Regions from separate parts of the Priestia sp. FSL P4-0332 genome, predicted to be linked through region 3. Evidence: predicted binding sites of a transcription regulator. Region 3 holds the regulator's gene; each other region holds the start of a gene.
What was found. Region 3 encodes Rex, which represses fermentation and respiration genes when NADH is low (regulators of the CRP and FNR family bind a similar motif). Its sites were predicted from a motif close to TTGTGAAATATTTCACAA; they were not measured.

Region 1 (10,617 bases), 1.7 Mb from region 3:
TACGCTTCCAATTAAAATGCGCTCTACGGCGTTTAACCCCGTCGCACCGCATACAATTAAATCAACGTGCTTATCGGGAGCAATTTTTTTAGATATTTTTGTTTTAGGGGAGCCGTGTTCAATTAATGTCTCGACTTTCGTTACTCCAGCTTTGATGGCTAGGTTGCTATAGTTGGTCAAAAGTTCTTCAGCAAATTTCTCTGCATCTTGAAAGCGTGTATCCGTATAGAATGCATAAGGTGATGGACTTAACGCCTGTATGTCGATAACGTGACAAACTATCAAATAAGCGTTATTTTTTTTCGCACTGTTAACTGCTTTTTTAAATGCCCACTCTGCTTCTACAGAACCGTCTACTGCTACGAGGATGTTACGATAAGCCATATTCATCATAATCTCTCCTTTGTCTTTCGTTTATAAAGAACTTTCCTTGCTACACTTTTATTTTACTTCTTACGCAAACGAAAGTATGTGATTTTTATCACAAGGTAGAGAAATTAATAAAAATGGAGCCGTGTGTAGTGCACGGCTCCATTTTTATTGAACTTGAGAGTTAAAAGTCATTATCCAAATCGACCCTTCTACAATCGTAATAACAAAAACGATTCCAAGTATTAAAGCCATCACATTATAACGGGGCTTCTCTCCGTCTTTAATATGCATGAAGAAAAACAGTTGAATGAAAAATTGAAGCACGGCCATTCCTAGAATACTAGCTAGTAATATATTTTTAGCAAATACATGGTTTAATACGAGCATCAGAGGAATAACGGTTAAAATAATCGAGAAAATAAATCCTATTGTATAAGCTTTTAACGACCCATGGTTCTCCATCTACATCACCCCCATTAAATACACAACCGTGTAAAGGAAGATCCAGACAGCATCAAGAAAATGCCAGTATAAGCTGATAATCGTCACTTTTCGCTTTGTTACAGAGGTAATTCCGTATCGTTTTAATTGGATTGTAATTGAAATCATCCAAATGATGCCGACAGAAACGTGCAGCCCGTGCGTACTAACTAGCGTATAGAAAGCTGTAAAAAATGCGCTGGTGGAAATGGTTGCTCCTTCATGAACCATTGTTTGAAATTCATGAATTTCAAGGCCAACAAAGCACATACCTAAAAGCAGAGTTACGATTAGCCAGCCAATTAAAGGCTTTATTTTTCCCTTGTGCATGCTCAGCACAGCTAATCCGCTCGTAAAGCTGCTCGTTAATAAGATAAACGTTTCAGAAACAAATCCTGGAACTTCAAAAAATTCCTTTCCTGTAAGGCCACTCGCAGTATGATTAACAAGAACGGCATAGGTCGCAAATAATGCTCCAAATAAGATGCAGTCCGTTACGAGGAAAAGCCAAAAACCCATAACTGTGATTCCTTCATCATGTTCGTCATGATGTTCTTCGTGGTGCGCTGTCGCATAAGCCATGTCAGCCAACCCTCCCTACTGAATCTTCTATATGTCGAATTTCATCCACCGGAATATAATAGTCCGAGTTGTATTGAAAAGAACGAGCTAGTAAACAAGCTCCGACTCCTGTCAAACCGAATATCGCCATCCACACCCAGTGGAACGTTAAGCCAAAACCAGCAATGAACCAGAAAACCGCCATGATAAATGGAATACCTGAATTCTTAGGCATATGAATCGGAGAAAAAGCAGCTGTTTCCTTCGCTTTTTTCTTTTTTCTTTCTTCTTTTATTGTCCACCACGCATCTTGCCCCGTTACTGTTGGAATCGCTGCAAAATTGTAGTGCGGCGGCGGTGAAGGAATGGACCATTCTAATGTACGTCCATTCCAAGGATCCCCTGTTACATCTCGTTCTCCGTACTTAATGCCATGAAGAATCTGCCATGCTTGAAAGATAAACCCTATGCCCATAAAGAAAGCTCCGACTGTAGAGATAACGTTCAGCGGTCCCCATCCCATGTCAAAGTCGTACGTATAAATACGGCGCGTCATTCCCATAAACCCTAATGCGTATTGAGGCATGAAGCATACATAAAAACCAATATTCCACGTCCAAAACGCCCATTTACCAAGACGGTCATTTAGTTTAAAGCCAAACATTTTTGGCCACCAATAGTACAAACCTGCAAAAAAGCCGAATACAACGCCTCCAATTAACACTTGGTGAAAGTGTGCAACTAAAAAGTAGCTATTATGATACTGATAGTCTGCGGGAGCTGCTGAAAGCATAACACCCGTTGCTCCTCCCACAACAAAGCACGGGATAAAAGCAATTGTCCATAGCATTGGCTGCGTCATTTGAATACGGCCGCGGAACATCGTAAATAACCAGTTGAACACTTTAACACCCGTTGGAATTCCGATAGCCATCGTCGTAATAGCAAAAAACACATTCACATTAGCACCTGCACCCATCGTAAAGAAATGATGCACCCATGTGAAATACGATAGAACGCTAATAATCATCATTGAAAAAACCATAGACTTATAGCCAAATATCTTCTTTTGAGAAAACGTGGCAACGATTTCAGAAAAAATACCGAATGCAGGAAGTACAACAATATACACTTCAGGATGTCCCCACATCCAAATTAAGTTAATGTACATCATCGGATTTCCTCCGCCGGTCATAGTAAATAAGTGTCCGTCAAAGAAGCGGTCAATAAACAATAAAGCAAGCGTTACGGTTAATACAGGAAACGCAAAAATGATAATAATACAGCTTGCTAGAACGGACCACGTGAATAACGGCATATGCATAAGTTTCATGCCCGGCGCACGCATTTTTAAAATAGTCATAATAAAATTAATTCCGGAAGCCAAGCTGCCAATACCTGATATTTGAATACCCCAAATATAAAAATCTTGACCTGGTCCAGGACTGAACTGCATGCCAGAAAGCGGCGGATAACTCAACCATCCTGCATCTGGCGAGCCGCCGATTACGAACGACAAATTGAAAAGCATGGCGCCAAAGAAAAATAGCCAAAAGCTTACCGCGTTTAAAAAAGGATAGGCGACATCTCTTGCTCCAATTTGAAGCGGTACAACAATGTTAAAGAACGCAAACATAAGCGGCATTGCCATAAATAGAATCATAATGGTTCCGTGCGTAGTGAAAATTTCGTTGTAATGATTAGAATCTAGAAAATGCCACTGAGGGAATGCTAGTTGAATACGCATTAATAGTGCATCTACTCCGCCTCGAAACAGCATTAATAATGAAGAAAGCATATACATAATTCCAATTTTTTTATGATCCACCGTTGTGAGCCATTCACGCCATAGCCACTTCCATTTTTTAAGATACGTAAGAACAAAAATAATACCGGCTAGTGTTAACAAAATGGCGACATCTGCTCCATAAATCATCGGCTCCCCTGTCACAAAAAAACGAGATGAAAAATCTTTTAATTTGTCTAACAACTTATTTTCCTCCTTCCTGGTGCTCGTGCTGTGTATGTGTTTGTTCATCAGAAGCCACATTCATGGTCTTCATGTCTTCGTTTTTCATATGGTGATGCTGACTATAATATTGACCGCCGTTTTTAATGACAATTTCTTGGAATAAACCTTTAGGAATAGTAGAATACGATTTTTCCAAGGAAAGACCTTGTTTGGCAAGACTGTTATAATCAGCTTTTGTTAAAGCTGGTGCGGTTTCTTTCACTTGTTTTACCCACTGATTAAATTCTTTTGTCGATGTAGATTTAACTTTAAAATTCATATGAGCAAATCCTTCACCTGTAAAATTAGCGCCTGAACCAAAATATTCTCCCTTGTGATCAGCTTGCAGCCACAGTCCCATTGCCATTCCCGGCATGGTATATAATTGTCCTCCCAGCTCCGGTACCCAAAAAGAATTCATAGGTGCATCTGACGTTAGCACGAATTGAACGGGCACATCTTTTGGAATTTCAACATAGTTGACTGTCGCAATATCTTGATCCGGATATTGAAATAACCATTTCCAATCAAGAGACGTTACTTCAATCGTTAGTGGCTTTACATCTTTTTCCGGCGGATCCACTAAGTCATACGTTGTTCTGGCCGTAGCAAAACCTAAAATGCCAATAATAATAATAGGGATGCCCCACCAAATAAATTCCAGACGCTTACTATCGTCCCAGTCTGGTCGATACGGAGCCTTGTTTCCAGGCTTATCACGGTAGCGTAAAACGATATATACAAGCAGGCCTAACACAGGAATAACAACAATTGCGCATAAAATTATGGAAAAAATAATTAACTGGTATTCTTTTTGGGCCACCGCCCCCTGCGGATTTAAAATCAAATAACGACTATCACAGCCTGCTAAAAAAATTGTGATGAATACGGAGAGAATCATTAACTTGCTAATATGCATTGATTTTTGCTTTCTCACCTAAGCTCAGGCTCCCTTCCTCTAAATCTCTGTACATAATAATGGTATATAAACGTTCATATTAGAGATGCATCTCAACAGATCAAAAGGCTAAAAACCTCCTAACATATTGAAGTTTGTCATGACATATTGCTTACTCCTAAAAAATTATCATGTTGTGTTGTTAAAGGGTGTGATATTTATCACACTTAAATCGGTTTTTATCTATTTTAAATACCTTTACCATAATTTCGTCACATATTTGGTTAAATGTAGGGGATAAAAGGTGCCTTGTGACTAGCCTAATAAAAGAAAAAACTCTTCCAGTTTTTATTAACTGAAAGAGTTTTTTATAAGTACTAGATGAAGTATTGAGCTTTAACACTTACTGATTTGCTTGTTTGACCTGCTGAAACATCCAATCAATCATTTTCTGATTTTGATACGCGGGAACCCATGAAGCATGATCATACTTTAATTCTTTAGGATATTCCGTATATAGCGGATGCCCCCAGATTTTTTGTAAATTCATTGCACCGTTATTTATATTTACGATGAAACACTCCTCATAAAGAAAACTATATTTCTATTTTCAAAGAGACTTATCACTATAGCAATATCTTTTAAAAAAGCTATCCACTTTCTTCATAAAGATTACATATTAAAAACACCTAAGGATAGTTTAGGTGTTTTTGAAAGTTTTATATTCATCTTTCCTCTAAGTAAAAGCTCAATGGTTATATGGCCTTCTTACTCTTTGAAGCCCCTTGTTTTTTTCTCCACATATTTTCCATTTGTTCAAGAGTTCTACCCTTTGTTTCAGGAATAAATTTCCAGACAAATAAAGCAGAAAGTACACTCATTAAACCGTAAAAACCATATGTTAATCCTCCGCTATATTCCATCATCACGGGATATGTAGAGGAAATAAAATAGTTAGCCGCCCACTGAGCAGCTACGGCAATAGCTACAGCACGACCTCTAATTTTATTAGGGAAAATCTCTGAAATGAGCACCCAACAAATTGGTCCCCATGACATCATAAAGGAAGCTGTATAAATAATGATAAATACAAGCGTCCCTATACCAATGATGTTTGAAAAAGCCATGCTTGCTACACCGAACATTCCAATGGCCATTCCGATAGACCCTGTTATTAATAAAGGTTTTCTTCCCAAACGATCAACCGTCAAAATTGCAATTACTGTAAAAATAACGTTTACTAATCCCATAATAATCGTTTGCAGCATAGAAGAATCTTTAGCTGCTCCCATGCTTTCAAAAATACGTGGAGCATAATATAGAGCTACATTTATTCCTACAAACTGTTGAAATACAGAAAGCAGTATCCCTACAACGATAACTAATTTTCCATATGCCAATAATTTTTCAGACGAAACATTGGTAGTGATTGTCTGTTTAATATCATCTAAAATCGATTTCGCTTCTGAAGGCCCATTAATTTTAGTTAGTATAGCTAAAGCTTTTTGATCTTGATTCTGTATAGCTAAGTAGCGAGGCGTTTCAGGAACTAAAAACAAGAGTACCGCAAAGAGTAAAGCTGGAATAGCTCCTGAAGCAAACATGTATCTCCATCCTACATCATTAATCCATTCTAAGGTTTCCCCATTTGCAATACCCCAATTCACGAAGTAAACGACTAACATTCCAAAAATAATCATAAATTGATTGAACGATACCAATCTGCCGCGAATATCTGCCGGTGCAATTTCTCCTATATAGATGGGACAAATGGCTGATGCTAAGCCAACGCCAATCCCACCTATAATGCGGTAGAAGTTAAAAGCTAGTAACAAAGAGAGTGTCGGTTCACCTTTTGTAAAAAATAAAAACTCAGGATAAGAAGCGCCTAACGCTGAGACTATAAAAAGAATAGCTGCTAGTATAAGTGATTGTTTGCGTCCTAGTTTCGTCGCAAAATAACCAGATACCAATCCTCCAATAATACATCCTATTAAAGCACTTGATACAGTAACACCGTGTGCTAAAGATCCTAACCCTAAGCTGTCAATAAGATACACCTTTAAAGATTCTTCAGCTCCAGATATTACAGCTGTATCATATCCAAACAGTAACCCCCCGATAGCGGCAACTAAAGTAATAGAAAAAATATATAATGAGTTTCGATTTTGTTTCATGCGTTGTTAAAAGCAGTTAAGAGTAACAGTAGAAGTTCTATTTCTAACTGAGTTCGCACTTATTTGAATGCGTTTTCAAATTCTTGGAACACAAAAGAAATTTTCTTCGTCCATTCGATTAACTGCTCTTATCCTCCCCTCTAATGTACGTATTTTTCTATTGAATCAAATCTTACTACAGCATTTTCTATACTTCCTTTTGTGTCAGATATATCGATATACAACCATAATCAATTGATACAAGCTACTTTCATATGAAGCTCCTTTTTAAAGTAAGGTTGCATATTTTGCAATCTATTACTTCCTTTTAAATTCGCCTAGCTTTTTACTTAAGTCGTTTGTTTGAAGGTAGACTTCTTTATATAATTCATAAAGCTGTTTATAGACTTGTACATGTTCTGCGTTAGGATAATATGTTTTCGAAGAGGTAATAAATACGTTTGCACACTCTTCCAATGAGTTATACCAGCCACAGCCATAAGCTGCTAGCATGGCTGCTCCTAATGCTGGGCCTTGTTCAGTAGACAACTTTACGATTTTTGCATTAAAAACATCTGCTTGAATTTGAAGCCAATGATCATTTTTTGCTCCTCCGCCAATTGATACAATAGATGTAATTTCCTTTCCGCTTTCTCGAAAGATTTCAATTGATTCACTTAATGAAAACGTAATACCTTCAATAACTGCTCGCGTAAAGTCTCTCTTTTTATGAGAGGCGTCCATTCCTATAAAACTTCCGCGAATCGTAGCATCTGCATGCGGTGTACGCTCCCCAACTAAGTAAGGGGTAAATAAAAGGCCGTTTGAGCCGATCGGTACATTTTTTAGGTCAGCCAACAATTCTTCAAACGTGTCTTTTTCTGCGAAATTCTCCTTAAACCAGCTTAAACTGTGACCCGCAGATAGCGTAACGCCCATCGTATAAAAGGCATTTTCTTTTCCATGATTAAAATAATGGACTCTTCCATTAAAGTCTCTATCGTTTCGTTCCTCATAAGAAAGAACAACACCCGATGTCCCAATGCTACACAGTGTTTCTCCTGGCGATAAAATGCCGGCGCCAATTGCTCCGCAAGCATTATCAGCTCCACCTGCAAATACTTTTGTTGAAGTAGCTAATCCCGTTTTTTGAGAGAACGATTCACTAATATTGCCTATGCATTCACTAGATTCGACTAGTGGCGGACAAAGGTTAATATTGACTCCTACTAATTGGCAAAGCTCACCATCCCATTTTTTCTTGCTGATGTTTAATAATAATGTACCGGCAGCATCTGAATATTCACTATGAATAAAGCCAGTCATCTTAAAACGCAAATAGTCTTTGGGCAGCATAAATACAGCTGTTTTTTCAAATATCTCCGGTTCATACTCTTTTACCCACAATAACTTAGGAAGAGTAAATCCTTCTAAAGCCTGGTTTTTTGTTATTTCTAAAAGACGTTTTTCTCCAATCACTTTATAGAGATGATGACATTGTTCTGTTGTTCTTGTGTCATTCCACAAAATGGCATTACGTAATAGGTTATAGTTTTCATCCAACAGCACAAGGCCATGCATCTGTCCAGAATAACTAATTCCTTCTATATCTTCGGGTTTTATATTAGCGTTAGCAATTAATTCATTTAAAGCACTAGCCGTCTGCTGAACCCATTCTTCTGGATTCTGTTCGCTATACCCTGTTTTTTCATGAAGGAGAGGATAATTTTTAGAAACCACAGCGCAAATCTCGCCTTTTGTATCAACTAAAACCGTTTTTACGGCGCTTGTTCCTAGATCAATTCCAATTACATATTTCATCTTGATACCTCCGTGTTTATAAACGAGAGTAGAAATTGTTTCTACTCTCGTTTGTCCTTTAAACTTCCAAAATATATTGATTTAAAATAGCCTTTAATCGTTCTTGTCTTCCTGATTTATTCACAATATTCGGATTTTTAAACGCGTACTGCTCCAGTGTATGGAAGTTAGCTTTTCCTTCCACAATCTCAAGCCCAATTCCCTCTTTAAAACTGCTGTAGCGCTCGTTGATAACATTTTCGAAAACACGATCTTCTACTAATTTATGCGCTACTTTCAATCCTCGAGCAAACGCATCCATTCCTGCTACATGAGCATAAAGTAAATCGTCTTGTTCAAAAGAACCTCTGCGTACTTTGGCATCAAAGTTTAATCCTCCGCTGCCCAGCCCTCCATTTTGCAGGATTTCATACATTGCTAGCGTTGTAGAATATAAATCCGTTGGGAATTCATCTGTATCCCAGCCTAAAAGAGGGTCACCTTGGTTTGCATCCACTGATCCTAATAAGCCTTGTACTCTAGCTACTCGTAATTCGTGTTCAAATGTATGCCCAGCTAACGTTGCATGGTTAGCTTCTAGATTAAGTTTGAAGTATTTATCTAATCCGTATTGTCTTAAAAATGAAATAGTTGTTGCTGCATCGGTATCATACTGATGTGTCGTAGGCTCTTTAGGTTTAGGTTCAATTAAAAACTGTCCCGTATATCCAATTTCGGTTGCGTAATCTACAGCCATATACATAAATCTGGCTAAGTTATCTAACTCTAACTGTAAATTTGTGTTAAGCAGTGTTTCATATCCCTCACGGCCGCCCCAGAATACATAATTTTCCGCACCTAGTTCTTTTGCTGTTTCAAGCCCCTTTTTTACTTGAGCCGCCGCATAAGCAAATACATCTGCATTACAAGAAGTAGCTGCACCATGAACGAACCGGGGATTTGTAAACATATTCGCTGTGTTCCATAATAACTTTACGTTACTTGTTTGCATGTATTCTTTGATCATAGTGACGATAACATCAAGATTTTTATTTGTTTCTTGCAACGTACTGCCCTCAGGAGCAACGTCTCGATCATGAAATGCGAAGAATGGAACATTTAATGTTTCAAAAAGTTGAAAAGCTGCCTCAACTCTCGCTTTTGCTAAATCCATTCCATCATATCTATCCCAAGATCTTTGCATAGTAGCTGCACCAAAAGGATCCGTCCCATCTGCTGTAAACGTGTGCCAGTAAGCAACAGAAAAACGCAGCTGATCTTTCATCGTTTTACCGCCTACTACTTCGTCAGGGTTATAGTATTTAAAAGCTAAAGGATTTTTAGAATCTTTACCTTCGTATAAAACTTTGTTTGCGCTTTCAAAATAATTAATTTTATTAGTACTAGTTTGGACCATTTGTCATTTCCCCCTTTGATTTAAGTGAACAAGTTTATCCAATAACTATCTTAATTCGGTTAGTTTGTTTATCCAATAAACTAACTTTATTTCATCATATACAAAATAAATGTTTATTTCAATGTTTTTTTTAGAAAATTTAGTTATAATATTAGGTAAGATACTTTTAAATATCTAATTAAAGCTTCATAAAACGCCAACTTAGTTCGATAGATAAACAAAGGAGTGGTTATTATTCAAATTGCAGATCAAGCTTTAGTAAAAAAAATGAATCAAAAATTAATATTAGATGAAATTTTAAAGAACTCCCCTATCTCCAGGGCAACTCTCTCTGAGATTACAGGATTAAACAAGTCTACTGTCTCCTCTCAAGTAAATACACTGCTTGAAAAAGATTTTATTTTTGAAATTGGGGCAGGGCAATCCAGAGGCGGCAGAAGACCTGTAATGCTTGTTTTTAATAAGAATGCAGGCTACTCGATCGGTATCGATATAGGAGTCGACTATCTTAACGGAATTCTAACCGACTTAGAAGGAAATATTATTCTTGAGAAGACTTCTGACTTGTCTAGTTCTTCCGCTAGTGAAGTAAAAGAGATTTTATTTGCACTTATTCATGGTTTTGTAACCCATATGCCTGAGTCCCCTTATGGTCTAGTGGGAATAGGAATTTGTGTTCCAGGTCTTGTAGATCGTCATCAGCAAATTATTTTTATGCCTAACTTAAATTGGAATATCAAAGATTTGCAGTTTTTAATTGAAAGTGAGTTTAATGTTCCGGTTTTTGTTGAAAATGAAGCTAATGCAGGAGCATACGGTGAAAAAGTATTTGGTATGACAAAAAACTATGAAAACATCGTTTACATCAGTATTAATGTCGGAATTGGAACTGGACTTGTTATTAACAACGAATTGTATAAAG
Region 2 (10,617 bases), 4.9 Mb from region 3:
TCTGACAATAAACAGCATAAGTAAAACAAACAAAATAATATTCCAATGAAAAATTTCAGTAATGGTCTTCATCGTCAGTCCAGCCGTTAACATGATAAAAATAGTAGAAGTCAATAGAACCGAAATGTTTTCTTTAAAATGTCGCATATCACTAATAGATGAAATATGCATATTAGCAAGCGTAATCCCCATCGCTGTTACTGCTAGAAGACCTGTTTCATGCTTAATTTCATCAGCTACCGTAAAGCAGGCAATAACGACAATAAATACGACCGGAGATTTTAAATACTCTGGAATATGACCCTTTTGAAACATCCATCCTATTCCGCGGCCAAGAAGCCACCCTATTAAAACAGCAATAATAGAGGCTGCAAAGAAAAAGAGAATTGTTTTTCCACTCACTTCTCTCAGCACTAAAAATTGAACAATTTCAAACGAAAAAACGGCCAGCAGTGCACCAAATGGATCAACAATAATACCTTCCCATTTTAAAATCGCTGCTGGTTTTGGTTTTAATTTAGCTTGTCGTAAAAGAGGTAAAATCACGGTTGGACCCGTCACAATAAAAAGCCCTCCGATAACAATTGCCACCGCCCATGATAAATCCGCTATATAATGAGCAGCTAAAGAGCCTAAAATCCAAGCTAGCATGGCTCCGAGCGTCACAATGCGAAACACGGGCTTTTCGATTCCCCTTACCTCTCTCATGTCTAAATTCAAGCTGCCTTCAAATAAAATAACAGCTACAGCAATCGATACAAAAGGATCAAAAAGCTGAGCAAATTGTGCTTTAGGATCAATTAAACCTAAAATAGGGCCTGTTAGTAGTCCGATAATTGACATCACGACAATTGCTGGTAACTTAAATCTCCAAGCCAGCCACTGAGATAGAACTCCTAGTCCCACTACGAGCGTGATATGTATAAGCATAGGTTCCATTGTATCTTCCTTCTCTCGTTCGCATAATGTGTATATATTTTCCCTAAAATAAACCGATGTTATACAGGAAGAAACAAACACTACCTTGTTTTACCACTTTTTCAAAAATGCTAAACGCATACTCTTTTCTTTGAATCCAAACTGCTTTCTTTCTTTCATTCGACACATATTTTACTCGTGTTTGTCGAATTTCACTTTATTATCAAATAATAAAAAGCCTTTAGCTTCTGCTAAAGGCTTTTTGCCGGATGATCCAATTCATATAGCTTTTGATAGTGACTGTTCGTCGCAAGTAATTCGTCATGCGTTCCTCGAATGGCTATCTTACCATCTTGGAAAAATAAGATTTCATCCATTTTTTCCATCCCAACTAAATTATGCGTAACCCAAATTAGGGTTTTGTCTTGAAGAGTTTCAAAGATAGTGGATAACAGACGCTTTTCAGTGATAGCATCCAACCCTGCAGTTGGCTCATCTAGCATAACAATTGGCGTATGCTGAAGCAGAACACGTGCTAACGCAATCCGCTGACGTTCTCCTCCCGAGAAGCGCTGACCTGTTTCGAGCATCGGCGTTTGATATCCTTGGTGCAAACCTTCCACAAGGGAGTGCATATTCACTTGCTTCATGGCCTCAATTACTTCTTCTTTTGTGGCCTCTTCATTAGCTAGTAATAAATTGTTGGCTACGCTTGTATTAAATAAATAAGGATTTTGATTTAATACAGAGATGAGTTTTGGTATATCTTCACGAACTTCAGCAACAGACTGACCGTTTAGCTGAACTGTACCTTCTGTAGGTACTAAGGAGCCTTGCAGCAACTTTAATAGAGTCGATTTTCCAGCTCCACTCTTGCCAAGAATCGCAATTTTTTTCCCTTGCTCGACTTGAAATGAAAGATCATGAATTACTGACTCCTCCTCATTACTATAGCGAAAGCTTACATGCTCAACTTTTAATCTAACCGAATTCCATGAACCTTTATAAGGTAGAGAAAGAGTATGTTTTTTCTTTTCGTTCACATCTTCCCAGTTCTTTTCCATTGCCTGTACTCTATTTAATGATTCTTCAAACTGAGGAATCTTTTCTACTGCATTAGATACTGGCAGCAGCGCTTCAGATAAAGGAAATACTACTAAAATAAAAGCAGCAATAAACACACCTGCAAGCTCTTTATCTGCAAAAAGAGAAGCCCCAAACCAAATCATTGTGACAATTAAACCTGCTACAACAAGTTGTCCAAACAATTCTCGATAATACGTCCATAGTTTAAGCTTACGATCCATGCCGTCTAACTCATTTTCTGTTTTGTTATACGAATGAAAAAATGACTGCTGCTGACCGCTTAACACCCAATCAGCCACTCCTAAAAAGCCGTCTGTGACCTTGGCATATAACTGTGCTTTGCTTGATTTATATCGCTGATTGGCTGCCTTCATATGCCAAAGGGAAAAAAGCGGCATCACTACTACTAATAAAAATAAATAGATGGCAATCAAACATGCAAACTTTAGGCTAAAGAATCCTAAAGCTACAATCGAAATAACGTATAAAATAACAGCTGAAATTGTTGGAAGAATGGTACGCAAGAATAAGTCTTGTAAACTTTCAATATCTTCCGCGAGAACTCCTAAAACATCTCCTGTTTGATAGCGAGATGTAGCAATTAACGGTTCAATCAAATGATAAAGACGTGTACGCATTTTAGCTAAAATACGAAGAATAAAATCGTGACTGACAAGACGCTCCGCATAACGGAAAGCGGCTCGGCTTAAACCAAATGTACGCACAAGTACAATTGGAACATACACCAATAAAATCGTTTCTGGCCGTAAGGAAGAAGCTGAAATCAAATAACCTGACGTGAACATTAACGCGCAAGCAGAACCAATCGTTAACATGCTTAGTAATAAAATAGAAAAGATACGATATTTATATGTTTTAAAGTAGGGCCATATCCAACTTTTATATTTCATCATATCTCCTCCTCTTCATGTAAAAATTGATAGTAAGCTCCTTTTTTTCGAATCAGTTCTTGATGATTACCGATTTCTGCAACTTTTCCGTCCTCTATTACAACAATGAGATCCATGTCTTTCATCCAATGCAGACGGTGTGTAGCTAAAATAAATAACTTCTCTTGGAACATCGTTAAAATATCTTGCTTTAATTCATATTCCGTTTCAATATCGACTTGTGCCGTTGGTTCATCAAGCATAATAATAGGGCGGTCGCTTAGAAATGCCCTTGCTAGAGCAATTCTTTGAGCTTGGCCGCCGCTAAGCTGCCGTCCTCCATCTCCGATCATTTCATTTTCCTTATCAGACATCTGTTGAATCATAGATAAAAGCCCTGCTTTCGTTAAAGCATCTTCATAATCATATGAGCCGCCTCTATCTTGATAAAATTCAATATTTTCTTTTACTGTTCCATTAAAAATAAATGGATGCTGAGGGATATACGTAATCTGCTTTTGCCAAGCATCTGAGCGTAAATCAATTGGCACGCCGTTTACTTCAGCAGAGCCTTCTGTAGATTGCACAAAGCCGCTTAGTATATCAATAAGCGTCGATTTTCCAGCGCCGCTTTTTCCGATGATTCCAATTTTCTTCATTCCTTTAACATGCAGTGACACATCTTCAAGGGAAGGTGGATGCTCTTCGTCATATTTGACGGTGATATGCCTTAATTGAAGTTCACTGCTTTCAGTCCAACTAGGAACATCTTCTTTTTTAGTCGGCGTTTTTTCAGCCTGCTTCACAATCTTAAGTAATGCATCTCCGGATTCTTTTCCGTCTAATGTTTCATGGTAATCATTTCCAACTTCTCGTATCGGCAGGAAGTATTCAGGCGCCAGCAATAAAATCATAAGTGCAGGCTCTAATGTCATCGAACCATTCACCAGCCGCAAACCAAGCATAACAGCTACGATGGCTACAGATAACATCGTAAAGAAATCTAAAGCAAACGTAGATAAAAAAGCAATTCGGAGCGTTCCCATTGTCGCTTTTCGATAACGGTCACTGACTCTTTCAATCGTTTCAGCATGCTCCTTACTTTTCCCGAGAAATGTTAAAGTTTCTAACCCTCGAAGCGAATCTACAAAGTGGTTCGACAACACGTGATATGTCTCCCATTGGCTATCTATTTTTTTTTGTGCAGCCAGTCCGAGCAAAATCATAAATAAAATTAAAATTGGCATGGTCACAAGTAAAATAATGCCTGAAAGCCGATCATGATACCAAACGAAAGCAAGCACTAGCCAAGGTGTAACGCTAATGGCGGCCAGTTTAGGCAAAAACAGCTCGAGATAAGCGCGAAGCTTCTGTAGGCCTGTGGTGATGAGCGTCACCAAGTTTCCTGTTCCTTCATCTTTGGTAAAACGCGGTCCTAATGCAAAAATGCTTTTCATGACTATCAAACGCAGTTCCTGAGTCGTTTTGACTCCAAATTGATATGACGTTTTTTTCACTATAAAACCTATGATCTGACGAACCATAAAGGCAGACAAAAACAATCCGATTGCTTTTGTCTGCGAAGTTAAACTTTCACCATGAAAAAGAGCGGTAATTACTTCGGCGAGCCACTTAGCTTGAAAAATAATGGCTACACTTTGAATAGTAATAAGCCCTATTAACATGGCAAGAACCATTTTTATTCCGTTGTAAACCATTAAATTTCTACCCATTAATACTCCATATGCTCCTTATGATCTACACGCTTTCTGAAAACGTAGTAGCTCCAAATTTGATAACCTAACACAAAAGGCAGTAACGCAATAGCAGCGTAAGACATAATCTTTAAGGAATAATTCCCTGATGCTGCATTATGAATCGTTAAACTATAGCTTTCATTGATTGAACTAACCAAAACGTTTGGAAACAATCCTGCAAATATAGAGGAAATTGATAAAATCAAAATTAAGCCAGACATAGCAAATGCCCATCCGTCTTTTTTACGTGTAAGGAAAAATCCTGCTAGTAAATACACGAAAATACCGATGAAAAATGTATATAGCATCAAGCGGCTATGATTACTGAATAAATCTGTTTCAAAAAACGTCATGCCTGAAAAGATAAGAAGTAATAAGGCATTTATAGGCAAAAGCTTCATAGCGACTTTCCGTGAACGATCTCTAATATCGTCCATCGTACGGATCGTCGCAAAAATAAGTCCGTGCCATAAGCAAAGCATTGTTAACGTAACGCCGCCTGTGATGGTATATAGATTAACAATATCGGAAAAGCCGGCATTCATTTGCATGTTGCGCTCAACAGGCAGTCCTTTCATTAGCGCTGAAAATAAGATACCAAAAATGAGCGGTGGAAAAAGACTTCCAAAGAAGATAACCCAATCCCATGCATTTTTCCACGCTTGTTTTTCAACTTTCCCTCGAAATTCAAATGCTACACCGCGGCCAATAAGCGAAAGCAAAAGAAGAACAAAAAGAACATATGACCCGCTTAATAGCGTTGCATACCAGTTTGGAAAAGCGGCAAACATAGCACCGATTGCTGAAATTAGCCAAACTTCATTTGCATCCCAAAAAGGACCAATTGTATTAATAAAAGCTCGTCGCTCTAATTCGTTTCTTCCTAAAAAACGAGACACCATGCCAATCCCAAAATCAAAGCCTTCTAAAAAGATAAAACCAACAAACAGAATGGATACTAGTAAATACCAGAATTCATTAAGAGAAAACATTGTATCCCTCCTTTGTAAACGGATCAGTTGATACTACTTTTGTATGTGCTTCGTGATCGTGATCTGGACCTTTTTTAATTTCTTTAACGAACAAGAACACCATAATCACAGCTAAAATTAAATAAAAGAACGAAAACGAGATAATAGAAAACAGCAATTCACCTGCTGTTACACCAGGAGACACGGCATCTTCCGTTTTCATATAGCCAAATACAACCCAAGGCTGACGGCCAATCTCTGTCATAATCCAACCTGCTGAGCTTCCAAGGAACGGAAAGGCAATGGCAATCGTCATAATACGTAAAAATAGTTTGCTTTCTTGAAGTTTTTTACGAGAAAGCAAGTACGTGCCCCAAATACCTAATGCACATAATACCCCACCTAGACCAGCCATAATGCGGAAACTCCAAAATGTTGTCCGAACGGGTGGAATATAATTTCCTGCTCCATATTTCGCCGTGTACTGCTCCTGCAGCTGGTTCATCCCAGGAACGGAACCTGAAAATTTCCCGTATGATAAGAAGCTTAATAAATAAGGTATTTTGATTTCACTCGTATTTTTCTTTTCATCGGGGTGAATATTTGCTGTTACCGTCCAAGCGCCTGGACTCCCGCTGTTTTCCCATAATCCTTCACTTGCGGCCATTTTCATCGGCTGTGTTTTAACTAAGTATCCAGCCTGTTCATGACCAGATAACGCAATTCCTACACCTGAAACTAACCCTACAATAATGGCAACTTGAAATGATTTTTTGGCAAAAGCCACATGTTTTTTCTTCAAGAGCATAATGGCACTGACACCCGTGATAAAAAAGGCGCCTGTTGCAAACGAACCTAAAATGGTATGAGGGAATTCAACCCACAGCTGACCGTTTGTTAACAATTTAAAGAAGTCATTCATTTCTAAACGTCCATTATTCAGCTCCATTCCAACCGGATGCTGCATAAAAGAATTAGCCGTTAAAATAAAGAACGCTGAAAAAATAGTACCTAGACTAACAAGCCAAATACATAGACAGTGCAGCCATTTAGGCAAACGATCCCACCCGAAAATCCACAGTCCGAGGAAAGTGGACTCCATAAAAAACGCGAGCAGTGCTTCAATAGCAAGCGGCGCACCGAATACATCTCCTACAAACCGTGAGTACTCTGACCAGTTCATGCCAAACTGAAATTCTTGTAAAATACCTGTTACGACTCCGACAGCAAAGTTAATCAGGAATAAGTGCCCCCAAAACTTTGCCATTTTTTTATACTGTTCATCTTTTTTTACTACGTACATCGTTTCCATGATCGCTACTAAAAAGACAAGACCGATAGATAGCGGTACAAAGATAAAATGAAACAGCGTCGTTGATGCAAATTGAATACGTGATAGTATAACTGTATCCATCTTCTTTCTCCTCTCATATATAAGAACATTCATCATTTCCGTAGATACTTTGCTTATTTCTGAGCATCTTTTACTTACATTGTGAAACATTGAGCATAATAATTCGAGATATATGCTCAATGTTTCACATACATATGTAATATCTCTCTTTCTATCTACATAGTATAGTCTATTTTTTTAGCTGTGCACGTACATTTTTTGAACGTTTTTAGACTAAAACGTGACTTTCTTGTGACAAAAAAGTGAAGGATCTCTTTATTTTTTTCATAAAAAAAGCACGCTCTGATTTGAGCTTGCTTCTCTACGGTCGATATTTTGCTTTGGCATTTAATTTAGATTGACGAATGATTTGGTTGATGACTTCAGAAAACACAATACCAATGGCAATTGAACCTGAAATCATAAAAGCTTTCGCTGCAAGACTAATCGCTTCATTATAGTTATTTTCTACAAAGTTACGCATGGCATCGTATGCTGTTCCTCCTGGAACTAGCGGAATAATACCTGCTACGGTGAAAATAATGATCGGCGTTCGGTAAATTTTTGCGTAAATTTGACTAATAATAGCAATAAAGAAGGCCGATGCAACTGTGCTTGGAATTTCATCTACGCCATAGAACGTTAGCAAATAGTAAATGAGCCAGCCAATCATTCCGACAAAGCCACTTTTTAATAATGATTCACGTGGAACATTAAAAATGATCCCAAATGCTGCTGAAGCAATAAAACTTGTAATTATCTGCTCTACGATATGCATATGATGCCTCCCTTCTATAGAAGCGTAAATACAATGGCAATACCTGCACCGATAGCGAATGCCGTCAGAAACGCTTCTGCTCCTTTTGATAATCCAGACAGTAAATGTCCTGCCATTAAATCTCGCACTGCATTGGTAATGGATAAGCCAGGAACGAGAGGCATAACGGATCCAATAATAATTTTATCAATTTGCGTGCCTAGTCCTGAAGCAACTAAAAGAGCTGATAAAAGTCCAATAACTAACGAAGCGGTAAACTCAGCAAAAAAGCGAATCGGAATAAGACGGTGGAAATACACCACGGTTAAAAATCCGAGACCTCCTGAAAACATAGCTGGAATAAAGTCCGACCATAAACCTTGAAACATGATTAAAAAGCATCCGCTAGAAATGGATGCAGCTGCAAGTTGAACCCATAGTGGAAAAGCTACGTTCGTTGCTTCAATTTCTTGTAGCATTTCATACGCTTCCTCCAAGGAGATGTGTCCTTGACTGATTGTTCTTGAGACGCTATTTACCATGGTTACTTTTTTTAAATCTGTCGTTCGTTCCGAAATACGAATTAACTTCGTTTTCGTCGGTTCTTTCGTTTCAAGTGAAAACATAATCCCTGTTGGCGTCACATAGCTGTGGGATTTTTTTATACCGTAAGACGCTGCAATCCGCATCATTGTGTCTTCTACTCGATACGTTTCTGCTCCGCTTTCTAACATAATTTTACCTGCTAGTAAGCTAACGTCCATAATTTCATATTTATCTAATTTTTGTTGTGTCATCAAATCGCTCCAAACATATTAAAGCTTGGTTTTTTCCCCTACAGCATACAGTGTATAAGAAAGAGGGAAGTGGACGCAATGGTTAATGCAAAAAAGTGTGGACTTTTTGTCTCACACTTTCAGGAATAGTATATACATTCCTTATCAATTCATACGTTTTGTGGTCTCGCGCTCTACTAATACAGGTGCCATTTTATACTGCATCTGATCTATTTCTTGCTGATCCTGAATTTGCTGAAGTAAGAGGTTTACTGCTTTTTCAGCCATTTTTTCCATCGGTTGACGGATAGTTGTTAGTGGAGGATGCGCTTCACTAGCTTCTGTAATATCATCAAACCCTATAACAGACAAATCTGCTGGAACGTGAAGCCCATTTTGCCACGCACAGTGTATCACTTTCAGAGCAATGTAATCCGTAGCACAAATAAGCGCAGTTGGAGGCTCTGGATGATGAGCTAGCTTATTTATAAACTGATATAGTTCATCTGAGTTATTCATATCTTCTTTCACAAACTTTGCGTTTGCTGACGGTACATACTGATAAAAAAGAGACAGACGGTGTTCGACTCCGCTTACAGCTTTTCCAACGAACCCTATATTCTTATGACCAAGGTCCGTTAAGTGAGCAACAGCTAATTGCATTCCCACCGCATCATCTACATGTACAATCGGCCAAAGTGCAGAAGAGGCGTCTCCTGTAAGAGAAACGTAAGGCGTTTGATATTGTTTTAATATATCTACAAACGGATGCTGAGCAGCTACATAGTCTAATAAAATGACCCCATCAAACCAATGGTTCATCATAACATTTAATTGACGCTCAGCCGTTGTTTCTTCGTAATCCGTGTGTCCAATAAGAACATCCATCCCTCGACTTTGGACTTGTTGCTGTACCTTTTTTAATAGTTCAATTAGAAACGGATCTTTTAAATCTCTAATTAATATCCCGATAATTCCTGTTTTTTGGGCCCGCAGAGCTGCCGCAAATGGATTCGTCTGATACCCTAAATGAGCTGCTGCTTTTAGTACTTTTTGTTTAGTTTTTTCACTGATTTTAATTTTACCGTCTTTATTATTGAAGATTCTTGATACCGTAGCTAATGAAACTCCCGCTTCTTTTGCTACTTCTGTAATCGTGACTTTTTTTCTCCCCATTCGTACCGACTCCTATTTTCTTTTAGTCTATCGACCAAGTAAACATTTTTCTTTATTATACTACTAGAAGCCGGAACCACCGAAAACTACCTTCCCTACTTTTCACTAAACAGCCACTTTAACACATCTTGAATTTTTTGATCCCAATATGCCCAGTCGTGACTTCCTTTTCCTTCTTCATATGTAAAACAAATAGGCTCTTGCTTACATCGCTCGGAAAAACGTTTATTTTCCTGATATAAAAAATCTTCCGTTCCACAGCATTGATAAATACGCGGAGTCACTTCTCCATAGCGCCGGCGATTTTCAAGCAGCCAGAAAAGATCATCTTCAGGTCTAATAACAGGCGGCATGCCAAAAATCAAAGGATAATCTAAGAACTGAACTTCTCCTCGCCCTCCAAGCCCTTCAACGTCCATCACTCCTGATAAACTGGCAGCTGCAGAAAATTGATGTGGTTTGCGAAACGCCCATTTTAAAGCGCCGTACCCTCCCATAGAAAGGCCAGCTACAAAATTATCTTCTCTTTTTTCCGATAATGGAAAGAATGATCTAGCCAATTGAGGAAGTTCTTCTGTTACAAACGTCCAATACTTTTTTCCATAAGCCATATCTCTATAAAAGCTACGATCTACATTTGGCATTACAACTGCAAGTCCTAATTCTGATGCGTAGCGTTCAACCGAAGTCCTTCTCATCCATATCGTATGATCATCAGAAAGACCGTGTAATAAATAGAGCGTAGGGTGTTTCTCACTTCTTGTATTGGTTTTTAAACCAATTTGACATTTTGTTTGCTGCGGTATCAAAACGTTCATTGAAGTACTTATTTGCAATACTTCTGAAAAAAAATCACATTGCATAAATGCCATATTTCTCTTCCCCCCTATTTT
Region 3 (10,617 bases):
AGATTGTTGGATTTCTTACTGGATATGTATAGTCCACAACGTTTACAATATATATATACAGATTGAAATGAGGTTCTGAATGAATGACAGAGATTAACGAATTTACGTTTATGTCTACGTCTCCTGATGAAACTAATCAGCTGGCTGCTCGTCTAGCAACTTTATTAGAAGCTGGTGACGTGCTGCTGCTCGAAGGCGATTTGGGGGCTGGAAAGACAACATTCACAAAAAGTTTAGCTAAAGGATTAGGAATTGAACGCAATGTGAATAGCCCGACATTTACTATCATTAAAGAATACAAAAGCGGTCGCCTTCCTCTTTATCATATGGATGTGTACCGTCTAGGGGATGAATTTGAAGACCTAGGGTTCGATGAGTATTTTGAAGGAGATGGCGTGACGGTCGTGGAGTGGGCTCATCTGATTGAAGAGCAGCTTCCTAATGAATATATTCAAATCAATATTTACCATGAAAACGAAACGACTCGTAAAATCCTTGTAAAAGCGATGGGGAGTCGGTACGTTGAAATATGTAAGGAGCTTTTTAAAAGATGAAAATGTTAGCCATTGATACATCCAATTTTGTCATGGGTGTTGCTGTCGTTGAAGAAAACAAAGTGATTGGAGAAATTATTACGAATCTAAAAAAGAATCACTCCGTTCGTGTGATGAACGCTGTGGAATCTCTGTTAAAAGATTGTGATATTGCGCCAAGCGAGCTAGACCGCATTGTAGTGGCGCACGGTCCTGGGTCTTATACAGGTGTACGCATTGGCGTTACCATTGCCAAGACACTTGCTTGGACTTTAAATATTCCTTTAATAGGTGTATCTAGCCTTGAGGCACTAGCAGCAAACGGTCGCTATTTTGATGGATATATTGCCCCGTTATTTGATGCGCGCCGTCAACAGCTTTATACAGGACTATATGAATGGAATAACGAACGAGGTCTTCTAGAAGTTGAAAGTGATCGACTTGTTATTAATAAGGACTGGGCGGAACATTTAAAGTCATACAACAAACCTATTTTATTCATAGGCAATGATCTTCCCATGCATGAAGAGGCGTTAAAAGAAGTGTTGGGTGAACAAGCTGTATTTGCTCATGTTCAGCAGTTTAATCCAAGACCAAGTGAATTGGCTTTCTTAGGAATGAAGAAAGACCCGCAGTCTGTGCATACTTTTGTTCCGAACTACATTCGTTTAGCTGAAGCCGAAGCCAACTGGCTTGCTTCACAGCAAAAAGGATAAAAGAAGGTATAAACATGAAACTAACAATTAAGTTTCGTTTAATGGAAGTTAAAGATATTGATCAAGTAGTGAAAATCGAAGAGAAGTCTTTTACGACACCTTGGAGTTCAGAAGCGTTTCAAAATGAGTTAACCAATAATCAATTTTCAACTTACATTGTGATGGAAGAAGGAGAAAATATTATTGGGTATTGCGGAACGTGGATTGTTATTGACGAAGCACATGTAACCAACATTGCGCTATTGCCAGACTACCGAGGTAAGGGACTCGGTGAATTGCTGCTGCGCAACGTGATGGACGTTCTTCGAAAACTAGGTGCTACGTCAATGACATTAGAAGTTAGGGTATCTAATCATATTGCACAATCATTGTATCAAAAGCTAGGTTTTAAACCTGGAGGTATTCGTAAGAATTATTATTCTGATAACAATGAGGATGCATTAGTTATGTGGGTGAATTTATGAGTAAAAATCAATTAATTTTAGCATTAGAAACAAGCTGTGATGAGACAGCAGCAGCCGTGATTCGAAACGGTCATGAAATTGTAGCCAATGTGGTGGCATCACAAATAGAAAGCCATAAACGATTTGGCGGTGTCGTACCGGAGATTGCATCTCGTCATCATGTAGAACAAATTACGGTAGTAGTTGAAGAAACTTTAAATCAAGCGAACTTGACGTTTGCAGATATTGATGCAATAGCTGTAACGGAAGGACCTGGGCTTGTGGGAGCACTTCTTATTGGCGTAAATGCAGCCAAAGCGCTAGCATTTGCACATCAGAAGCCATTAATTGGTGTTCATCATATTGCAGGACATATTTATGCAAATCAGTTAATCAAAAAATTAGAATTCCCGCTTTTATCACTAGTTGTATCTGGAGGGCATACGGAGCTTGTATACATGGAAAGTCACGGTCAGTTTAAAGTGATTGGTGAAACGAGAGATGATGCAGCAGGAGAAGCCTACGATAAAGTAGCCCGCACGTTAAACCTTCCATATCCAGGCGGACCGCATATTGACCGCCTTGCACATGAAGGAGAGCCATTAATTGATTTGCCGCGTGCTTGGCTAGAAGAAGGATCCTATGATTTTAGTTTCAGTGGGTTAAAATCAGCAGTTATTAACACTGTCCACAACGCGAAGCAAAAAGGTGAAGAAATTCTTCCCCAAACGCTTGCTGCTAGCTTTCAAGCGAGTGTTATTGATGTGTTAGTAACTAAAACCGTTAAAGCTGCAAAGGAATATAACGTTAAGCAAGTGTTAGTAGCAGGAGGGGTTGCTGCTAATAAAGGACTTAGAGCAGCGCTAGAAGAGGCATTTGCACCATTATCAAACATTGAGCTTATTATCCCGCCGCTGTCTCTATGCACGGATAATGCCGCAATGATTGGAGCAGCAGCAAGTGTACGATTTGCTCAAGGAAAACGTTCAGATATGTCATTAAACGCAAACCCCGGTTTGGACTTGGAAGAGTAAGAGACGAATGAGATTCATTTCTCATTCGTCTTTTTTGTGGATAAAAATGATTTATCAACAATATTCAATAAATTTAGAATTAACTGTGGATAATTATGTGGAAAAGTCCGTGCACTCAGTACACGGACCTGTTATCAACAAGTTTTAATTATAAAAATCAGACAGATATCCACTATTTATTCACAGAGTGGATAAAGCTTGTTCTAAAGCGCATGAACAAGTAAATAGGATGAATAAATACGAAAAAATATAGGCTATTCTTCTAGAAGAAGCTGTAATTCTTCCCACTCTTCCATTAATGTGGATAACTGTGAAGAAATTTTTTCATTTTCACCGTTTAATCTTGATACTTCTTCGTGGTTTTGATAAATTTCGGGATCACAAAGAAGTTCTTCATTCTCCGCTTGTGCGGCTTCTAATTTGTTTACTTCAGTTTCAATTTCTTCAATGCGGCGCGTTCGCTGCCTCATCAATTTCTTTTGTTCTTTATCTTGTTTATAGGACTGTTTATCTACTTTTACAGTACGTTCTTCGTTTGCTTTTATATTTTCTAATTCTTTGATTTCCTCTATTTCTGCTTTCTTTTCTACATAATAGTCATAATCTCCAAGAAATTCTTCTACTCCTTCAGGAGATAGCTCTGCTATTTTGTTTGCAATACGGTTAATAAAATAACGGTCATGTGAAACAAATAACAGAGTTCCTGGGTAATCGATTAACGCATTCTCGAGTACTTGTTTGCTATCTAAATCAAGATGGTTAGTAGGTTCATCTAAAATTAAGAAATTAGCTTTTTGAAGCATAAGCTTCGCAAGAGCCAAACGTGCTTTTTCACCACCGCTAAGCGTGGAAACGATTTTCAGTACATCATCACCTGAAAACAGAAAATTTCCAAGCGCTGTACGAATTTCTTTTTCAGGTTTGGATGGGTAGTCATCCCAAAGCTCATTTAAAACGGTCTTATTAGACGTTAAATTAGCTTGCTCTTGGTCGTAATAACCAACCATTACGTTTGAGCCAAAAGAAATGGTTCCAGTCTTGAAGCTTAGTTTATCCACAATACCTTTTAATAACGTAGATTTCCCAACTCCATTAGGGCCAACCAACGCAAGGCTTTCACCTTTTTTAATCCGAAGGTTTGCCTGCTGAACAATATATTTGTGTTCATCATATCCAATAGACACGTTTTCGAGATTTAAGACTTCATTTCCGCTTTGACGCTCAATTTCAAACGAAAAACTAGCTGATTTTTCGCCTTCGTTAGGTCGATTTATTAACTCCATTCGATCGAGCTGTTTACGTCTGCTTTGCGCACGTTTTGTAGTCGATGCGCGGGCGATGTTTCGCTGAATAAAATCATTCAGTTTTGCGACTTCATCTTGCTGCTTTTCGTACTGACGCAACTCTTTTTCATATCGCTCTGCTTTTTGTACAAGGTATTTAGAGTAGTTGCCCGTGTACTTCACCGTTGTTTTTTGTGTGACTTCATACACTTGATTTACGACTTTATCAAGGAAGTAACGATCGTGTGAAACAATTAAAATAGCTCCTTCATACCCTTGCAGAAACTGTTCCAGCCATGCTAAAGTTTCAATATCTAAGTGGTTGGTAGGCTCATCGAGAATAAGCAAGTCCGGCTTTGTTAAAAGCAGTTTTGCAAGCGCCAAGCGTGTTTTTTGTCCACCGCTCAAGGAGGAAATAGGGGTGCTATAGTCAAAGTTTGAAAAACGGAAACCGTGAAGAATAGATCGTGTATCCGCTTCATATTGATAGCCGCCTAAATCTTTGAACGTTACTTGAAGCTGATCGTACTCTTTGGTTAGTTTTTCGTATTGAACTGAATCATTAAAAATGTCTGGATCGCCCATCTTCGTTTCAAGCGTACGTAATTCTTTTTCCATCTTCTTTAACGGAGCAAAGACAGTCATCATTTCTTCCCATATGGAGAGTGTTGACTCAAGAACTGTATCTTGTCCCATATAATCAATGGAAACACCTTTAGGTTTAATAATTTCTCCGCTGTCATAAGAAAGCTGCTCAGCAATAATTTTTAATAAAGTTGATTTACCAGCACCGTTTCGTCCCACTAGGGCAATGCGGTCTTTTGATTGTACTTCTAACTTTATATTCGATAAAATGGGTTCTGCCCCATAGTATTTTGTAATACCGTTCAATTGTAGAATAATCATTTTTTCACCTCTAGTAGTATATCCATAGTGTATTTTAACATATTTTCAACTACAAGTTCTTCCTACAAGCGTTTGTAATTTGTACAGGGACAAGGACAAATGGTGAAGCGAATGTTTTGATTCATGAAATAAAATGATTTTACGTGCACATTTTATACAGGATACTATGTTAAAATAAGAGATAAGTGCATCTCTGAACTTATATATGATGGATGTAGAAAATCCGTCATGACTAACAAACGAATCCTTTGAAGGGCTAATTGCTTCGTTCTAGCTAACGACTTTAAATAGTGCTGGATAGACAAAAGCCGTCGGGGTGTGAAGCGGAGTATATATAAAACAAGAGAAAAGAGAGAGAATTGGAAGCGCTACCTCAAAGCGGTTGATGCTTTGTGAAAGGTAATGCAATATGACTTGAAAATGTTAGTAATGACATACATGAACTGAGGGGGTACAACGTGAACACTGAACAATTAAAAATACCACAAGCAACGGCTAAACGATTGCCGCTTTATTATCGTTTTTTAAAAAACTTGCATGCTTCTGGTAAACAGCGTGTTTCGTCAGCAGAGTTAAGTGAGGCAGTGAAAGTTGATTCTGCTACTATTCGTCGGGACTTTTCTTACTTTGGAGCATTAGGGAAAAAGGGATACGGCTACAATGTGAATTATTTACTTACATTTTTCCGTAAAACGTTAGACCAAGATGAAGTAACGAAAGTAGCACTGATTGGCGTGGGGAATCTGGGAACGGCCTTTTTAAATTATAATTTTATTAAAAATAATAACACCAAAATTGAGTGCGCTTTTGATGTGATAGAAGATAAAGTCGGTACAAAAGTAGGTGACGTGCCGGTTTATCACCTTGACCAATTGGAAGATTATATGAGTGATGATATCTCAGTGGCGATTTTAACCGTTCCTGCCACTGTTGCTCAGCAAATTACCGATCGTTTAGTGAACTGCGGAATTAAAGGGATTCTAAACTTCACTCCTGCACGCTTAAACGTACCGGATGAGATTCGACTACATCATATTGATCTTGCTGTAGAATTACAGTCGCTTGTCTATTTTTTGAAAAATTATCCTGTTGAATAAGGTGGACTGTGTTACGATTTCCTTAAGTCTAAATTAATAAGGAGAGTGGGAATATGGGGATTGGAGCAGGCAGTTGGATTATTATTGCGATTGTAGCACTGCTTATTTTTGGACCGAAACGGTTACCGGAGCTAGGAAGGTCAGTCGGGCAAACGCTTAGAGAGTTTAAGCATGCCGCTAGCGGTGCATCAGAAGATCGTGAAAAAGATAAACAGCGTCAAGTAGATGACAAAGAGTAAAAGGGTGATCATAGTATGACTGAACAAGAAATGTCAATATATGATCATATAGGAGAGCTGCGAAAACGCATTTTAATTGTTTTATTTTTCTTTGTCATTGCCACAATTGGCGGCTTTTTTATAGCGGATAAGGTTATTGTCTATTTACAGCATGCTGATGAGGCAAAAAATTTAACGATGAATGCATTTAGGCTAACAGATCCAGTTAAGATTTATATGCAGTTTGCTGTTATTATCGGCTGTGTACTTGCAGCTCCTGTTGCACTGTATCAACTTTGGGCATTTATTAGTCCTGGTTTATATGAAAAAGAGCGTAAGGTAACGCTTGGATATATTCCTGTTTCCATTTTTCTCTTTATCGGCGGTGTCTCTTTTTCTTATTTTGTGTTGTTTCCATTTGTCGTCGATTTTATGACGCGCGTTTCTGATGAGCTGAATGTAAACCAAGTGATTGGCATTAATGAATACTTTTCTTTTTTAATGCAGCTCACACTGCCTTTTGGCCTGTTGTTTCAGCTTCCTGTCGTCGTCATGTTTTTGACGCGATTAGGAATTATAACGCCTATGTTTTTATCTCAAATTCGAAAGTATGCCTATTTCGTACTGCTAGTTATTGCCGCACTTATTACACCACCGGAATTGCTCTCGCACATGATGGTGACAGTGCCGCTCTTAATTTTGTATGAAATCAGCATCATTATTTCCCGCATTTCGTATCGCAAAGTGTTAAAGGCAAGGGCAGAGCAAGAAAGAGAAGATGTTAGTATGTAAAAAAACCACTGAAACAGTGGTTTTTTTTATTTAGATGAATCATCTTGATTTTTATATTGCTGCTGCAACTTTTTAATTTTATAGTGCAAGATAAAAATGCGAACCGCAAATCTGAAATCGAATGCGGCTACGAGTGCAAATAAGATCGTAGGGAAGTTCCACACGGTTTCCTGAGCATTTTGAATGGCCAGGTAGGTGAATAAAATCCCCATAATAATATAAATAAACCCTCGTGTTAAAGGGATATTCTTCATAAAAACATGCCTCCAAAAATAAACTGCATTTGTTCTGCTTGCTTTTGCATTTCTATAATTTTATCTGCAAAAATAGTTTGAGATAAAATAACGATTGTATTCATCAACACGTGAGCAATAATGGGTACAATAATTAGTTTTGTTCTTGCATAAAGGAATGCAAATACAAATCCCATGGCTGTATACACGAGCAAATGTTTAAAATCCCAGTGTACGGCAGCGAAAATAAGGGAACTAATAAATGCAGAGATAAAAAAATTATATCGTTTGTGAAGAGAGCCGAAAATAATCTTTCGAAAAATAATCTCTTCTAGAATTGGTCCAATAACAGACGTAACGACAATGAGGAACGGCGTTGCTTTAACAAGATTAACAATATTTTGTGTGTTTTCAGATACTTGGGTAATGCCAAGAGCGTGCTCAATCATACCTGCTACAGCTTGACCAGCCATAGCCAAGAACACCCCAAGGACTGACCAGACAACAGTTACCGTTGTTCCCGCATGTTCTATACGCATGGACATGTCACGGCGCAGCAGCAGTAAGACAATAAGTAAACCAAGGATAAAGCTAATGATGGTCCAATAAGTCAAAAGCATGACATTCGCTGTTCGAACTGGATATTGATCAAACATTCCTGTTAATTTTAACAGCGGTATACCAACAACTCCTGAAAACTGCATAAGGATGTAGGTGAGGATAACATACCAATAACGTTTTTCCAATCTTCTATACTCCTTTAAAAGGTTTTTATGTATATATGTCGAAGAAGTACTGTGAAGTTAGTAATTTCTTCTTGCTCGTATTGTAACATACATATTATTGAACAGAGAAAAGAATGCTTTATTTCTCAAAATCGTCGAAATCTAAGACTATTATATGTAGTTGTCGTAAATTTTAAATTTTTTTTGTTTAATACTTGCAAAAAAAACCCACTTTGTTTTAATATAATAATTGTGTTAGCACTCGTTGAGGTTGAGTGCTAATAAAAATGCAAACATATTATTTGAGGAGGTTGTTTCACTTGTTAAAGCCATTAGGTGATCGCGTAGTGATTGAACTTGTAAAATCTGAGGAAAAAACAGCAAGCGGTATCGTGTTACCGGACAGTGCAAAAGAAAAACCACAAGAGGGTAAAATTGTGGCTGTTGGTACAGGCCGAGTATTAGAAAGCGGTGAGCGTGTAGCTTTAGAAGTAGCTGCAGGCGATCGTATCATCTTCTCAAAATATGCAGGTACTGAAGTGAAATATGAAGGTACTGAATACTTAATTTTACGCGAAAGCGATATTTTAGCTGTAATCGGCTAATTTTAACCACAAACTTATCATACGTAAAAAATAGATTATTAAGAATATCTTGAGGAGGTCAAAGAACATGGCAAAAGACATTAAATTTAGCGAAGAAGCACGTCGCGCAATGCTACGTGGTGTAGATACATTAGCAAATGCGGTAAAAGTAACGCTTGGACCAAAAGGTCGTAACGTTGTATTAGAAAAGAAATTCGGTTCACCGCTTATTACAAATGACGGTGTAACAATTGCAAAAGAAATCGAATTAGAAGACGCATTTGAAAATATGGGTGCTAAATTAGTAGCTGAAGTTGCTAGCAAAACAAACGACGTTGCTGGTGACGGTACAACTACTGCAACAGTTTTAGCGCAAGCAATGATCAGAGAAGGCCTTAAAAACGTAACGGCTGGTGCTAACCCAATGGGTATCCGTAAAGGTATGGAAAAAGCTGTAGCTGTAGCGGTTGAAGAACTAAAAGCAATCTCTAAACCAATTCAAGGTAAAGATTCAATTGCTCAAGTAGCGGCTATCTCAGCGGCTGACGAAGAAGTAGGTCAACTAATCGCTGAAGCAATGGAGCGCGTTGGTAACGACGGCGTTATCACACTTGAAGAGTCAAAAGGTTTCACAACTGAATTAGAAGTGGTAGAAGGTATGCAGTTTGACCGTGGATATGCATCTCCTTACATGGTAACTGATTCAGATAAAATGGAAGCTGTATTAGATGACCCGTACATCTTAATTACAGACAAAAAAATCGGTAACATTCAAGAAATCTTACCGGTATTAGAGCAAGTTGTTCAACAAGGCAAGCCTCTATTAATCATCGCTGAAGACGTAGAAGGCGAAGCTTTAGCAACATTAGTTGTGAACAAACTTCGCGGTACATTTACAGCTGTAGCTGTTAAAGCTCCTGGTTTCGGTGATCGTCGTAAAGCAATGCTACAAGACGTTGCGATCTTAACAGGCGGAGAAGTAATCACTGAAGAGCTTGGTCTTGACCTGAAAACAGCAAGCATCGACCAATTAGGTCGCGCTTCTAAAATTGTTGTAACAAAAGAAAATACAACAGTTGTAAACGGTGCAGGAAACGCAGAAGATATCCTAGCACGCGTAAACCAAATCAAAGCTCAGCTTGAAGAAACAACTTCAGAGTTTGACCGCGAAAAATTACAAGAGCGCTTAGCAAAACTTGCTGGTGGCGTAGCTGTAATTAAAGTTGGTGCGGCAACTGAAACTGAGTTAAAAGAACGTAAATTACGTATTGAAGATGCATTAAACTCTACGCGCGCTGCGGTTGAAGAAGGTATCGTAGCTGGTGGTGGTACTGCATTAGTAAATATCTATAATAAAGTAGCAAGCATCGAAGCTGACGGTGACACTGCTACAGGTATCAACATCGTATTACGTGCGATTGAAGAGCCTGTACGTCAAATCGCTCACAACGCTGGTTTAGAAGGATCCGTAATCGTTGAGCGTCTAAAAGGCGAAGCAGTTGGAACTGGATTTAACGCTGCAACTGGCGAGTGGGTAAATATGCTAGACACTGGTATCGTTGACCCAACAAAAGTAACGCGTTCAGCTCTTCAAAATGCTTCTTCTGTAGCGGCTATGTTCTTAACAACTGAAGCAGTTGTTGCTGACAAGCCAGAAGAAAACGCAGCTCCTGCAATGCCTGACATGGGCGGCATGGGTGGAATGGGCGGCATGATGTAATCACTGCCCTCTCTGAAAAAGCGATCAAGTACTCACTTGGTCGCTTTTTTGCGTGCATTAATATTTTCAGATTTTTTTAAAATTTGTTAAGATAGTACTATGTTTATTGAAAAACATACTAAACTCAAGGCTTAACTGAGTTTTAAGGGGGAGCTTCGTTGATTCAGCTCGATCATATTAATAGTAAATTAAATCAAGTATTAGAAAACATCGATCAAATTGTAATTGGAAAGCGTCATGTATCTACGTTGAGTTTAGTTGCTTTGCTTGCAAAGGGGCATATTTTGCTTGAAGATGTGCCGGGTGTGGGGAAAACGATGCTCGTGAAGGCAC

Region 1: the regulator Rex is predicted to act here: its motif matches at 4,532-4,549, upstream of MKY06_RS09730 (ubiquinol oxidase subunit II).
Region 2: the regulator Rex is predicted to act here: its motif matches at 7,116-7,133, upstream of MKY06_RS26620 (cytochrome ubiquinol oxidase subunit I).

Annotation. Positions count from the first base shown of each region.
Region 1 is NZ_JBBOUA010000001.1:1,923,696-1,934,312, reverse strand. Features, by position in the region: gene MKY06_RS09750 (universal stress protein) at 1-390, opposite strand, end outside; gene cyoD (cytochrome o ubiquinol oxidase subunit IV) at 538-834, opposite strand; gene cyoC (cytochrome o ubiquinol oxidase subunit III) at 835-1,434, opposite strand; gene qoxB (cytochrome aa3 quinol oxidase subunit I) at 1,436-3,403, opposite strand; gene MKY06_RS09730 (ubiquinol oxidase subunit II) at 3,405-4,343, opposite strand; gene MKY06_RS09725 (hypothetical protein) at 4,726-4,872, opposite strand; gene xylE (D-xylose transporter XylE) at 5,078-6,499, opposite strand; gene xylB (xylulokinase) at 6,797-8,299, opposite strand; gene xylA (xylose isomerase) at 8,358-9,695, opposite strand; gene xylR (transcriptional repressor XylR) at 9,930-10,617, shown strand, end outside.
Region 2 is NZ_JBBOUA010000001.1:5,073,816-5,084,432, forward strand. Features, by position in the region: gene MKY06_RS26600 (cation:proton antiporter) at 1-939, opposite strand, end outside; gene cydC (thiol reductant ABC exporter subunit CydC) at 1,170-2,915, opposite strand; gene cydD (thiol reductant ABC exporter subunit CydD) at 2,915-4,627, opposite strand; gene cydB (cytochrome d ubiquinol oxidase subunit II) at 4,627-5,643, opposite strand; gene MKY06_RS26620 (cytochrome ubiquinol oxidase subunit I) at 5,630-7,036, opposite strand; gene MKY06_RS26625 (threonine/serine exporter family protein) at 7,338-7,793, opposite strand; gene MKY06_RS26630 (threonine/serine exporter family protein) at 7,808-8,569, opposite strand; gene MKY06_RS26635 (LacI family DNA-binding transcriptional regulator) at 8,714-9,724, opposite strand; gene MKY06_RS26640 (alpha/beta hydrolase) at 9,820-10,596, opposite strand.
Region 3 is NZ_JBBOUA010000001.1:215,743-226,359, forward strand. Features, by position in the region: gene tsaE (tRNA (adenosine(37)-N6)-threonylcarbamoyltransferase complex ATPase subunit type 1 TsaE) at 84-554, shown strand; gene tsaB (tRNA (adenosine(37)-N6)-threonylcarbamoyltransferase complex dimerization subunit type 1 TsaB) at 551-1,249, shown strand; gene rimI (ribosomal protein S18-alanine N-acetyltransferase) at 1,264-1,713, shown strand; gene tsaD (tRNA (adenosine(37)-N6)-threonylcarbamoyltransferase complex transferase subunit TsaD) at 1,710-2,726, shown strand; gene MKY06_RS01295 (ABC-F family ATP-binding cassette domain-containing protein) at 2,981-4,915, opposite strand; gene MKY06_RS01300 (redox-sensing transcriptional repressor Rex) at 5,374-6,012, shown strand; gene tatA (twin-arginine translocase TatA/TatE family subunit) at 6,066-6,251, shown strand; gene tatC (twin-arginine translocase subunit TatC) at 6,267-7,022, shown strand; gene MKY06_RS01315 (YdiK family protein) at 7,049-7,276, opposite strand; gene MKY06_RS01320 (CPBP family intramembrane glutamic endopeptidase) at 7,273-8,001, opposite strand; gene groES (co-chaperone GroES) at 8,301-8,585, shown strand; gene groL (chaperonin GroEL) at 8,653-10,284, shown strand; gene MKY06_RS01335 (AAA family ATPase) at 10,443-10,617, shown strand, end outside.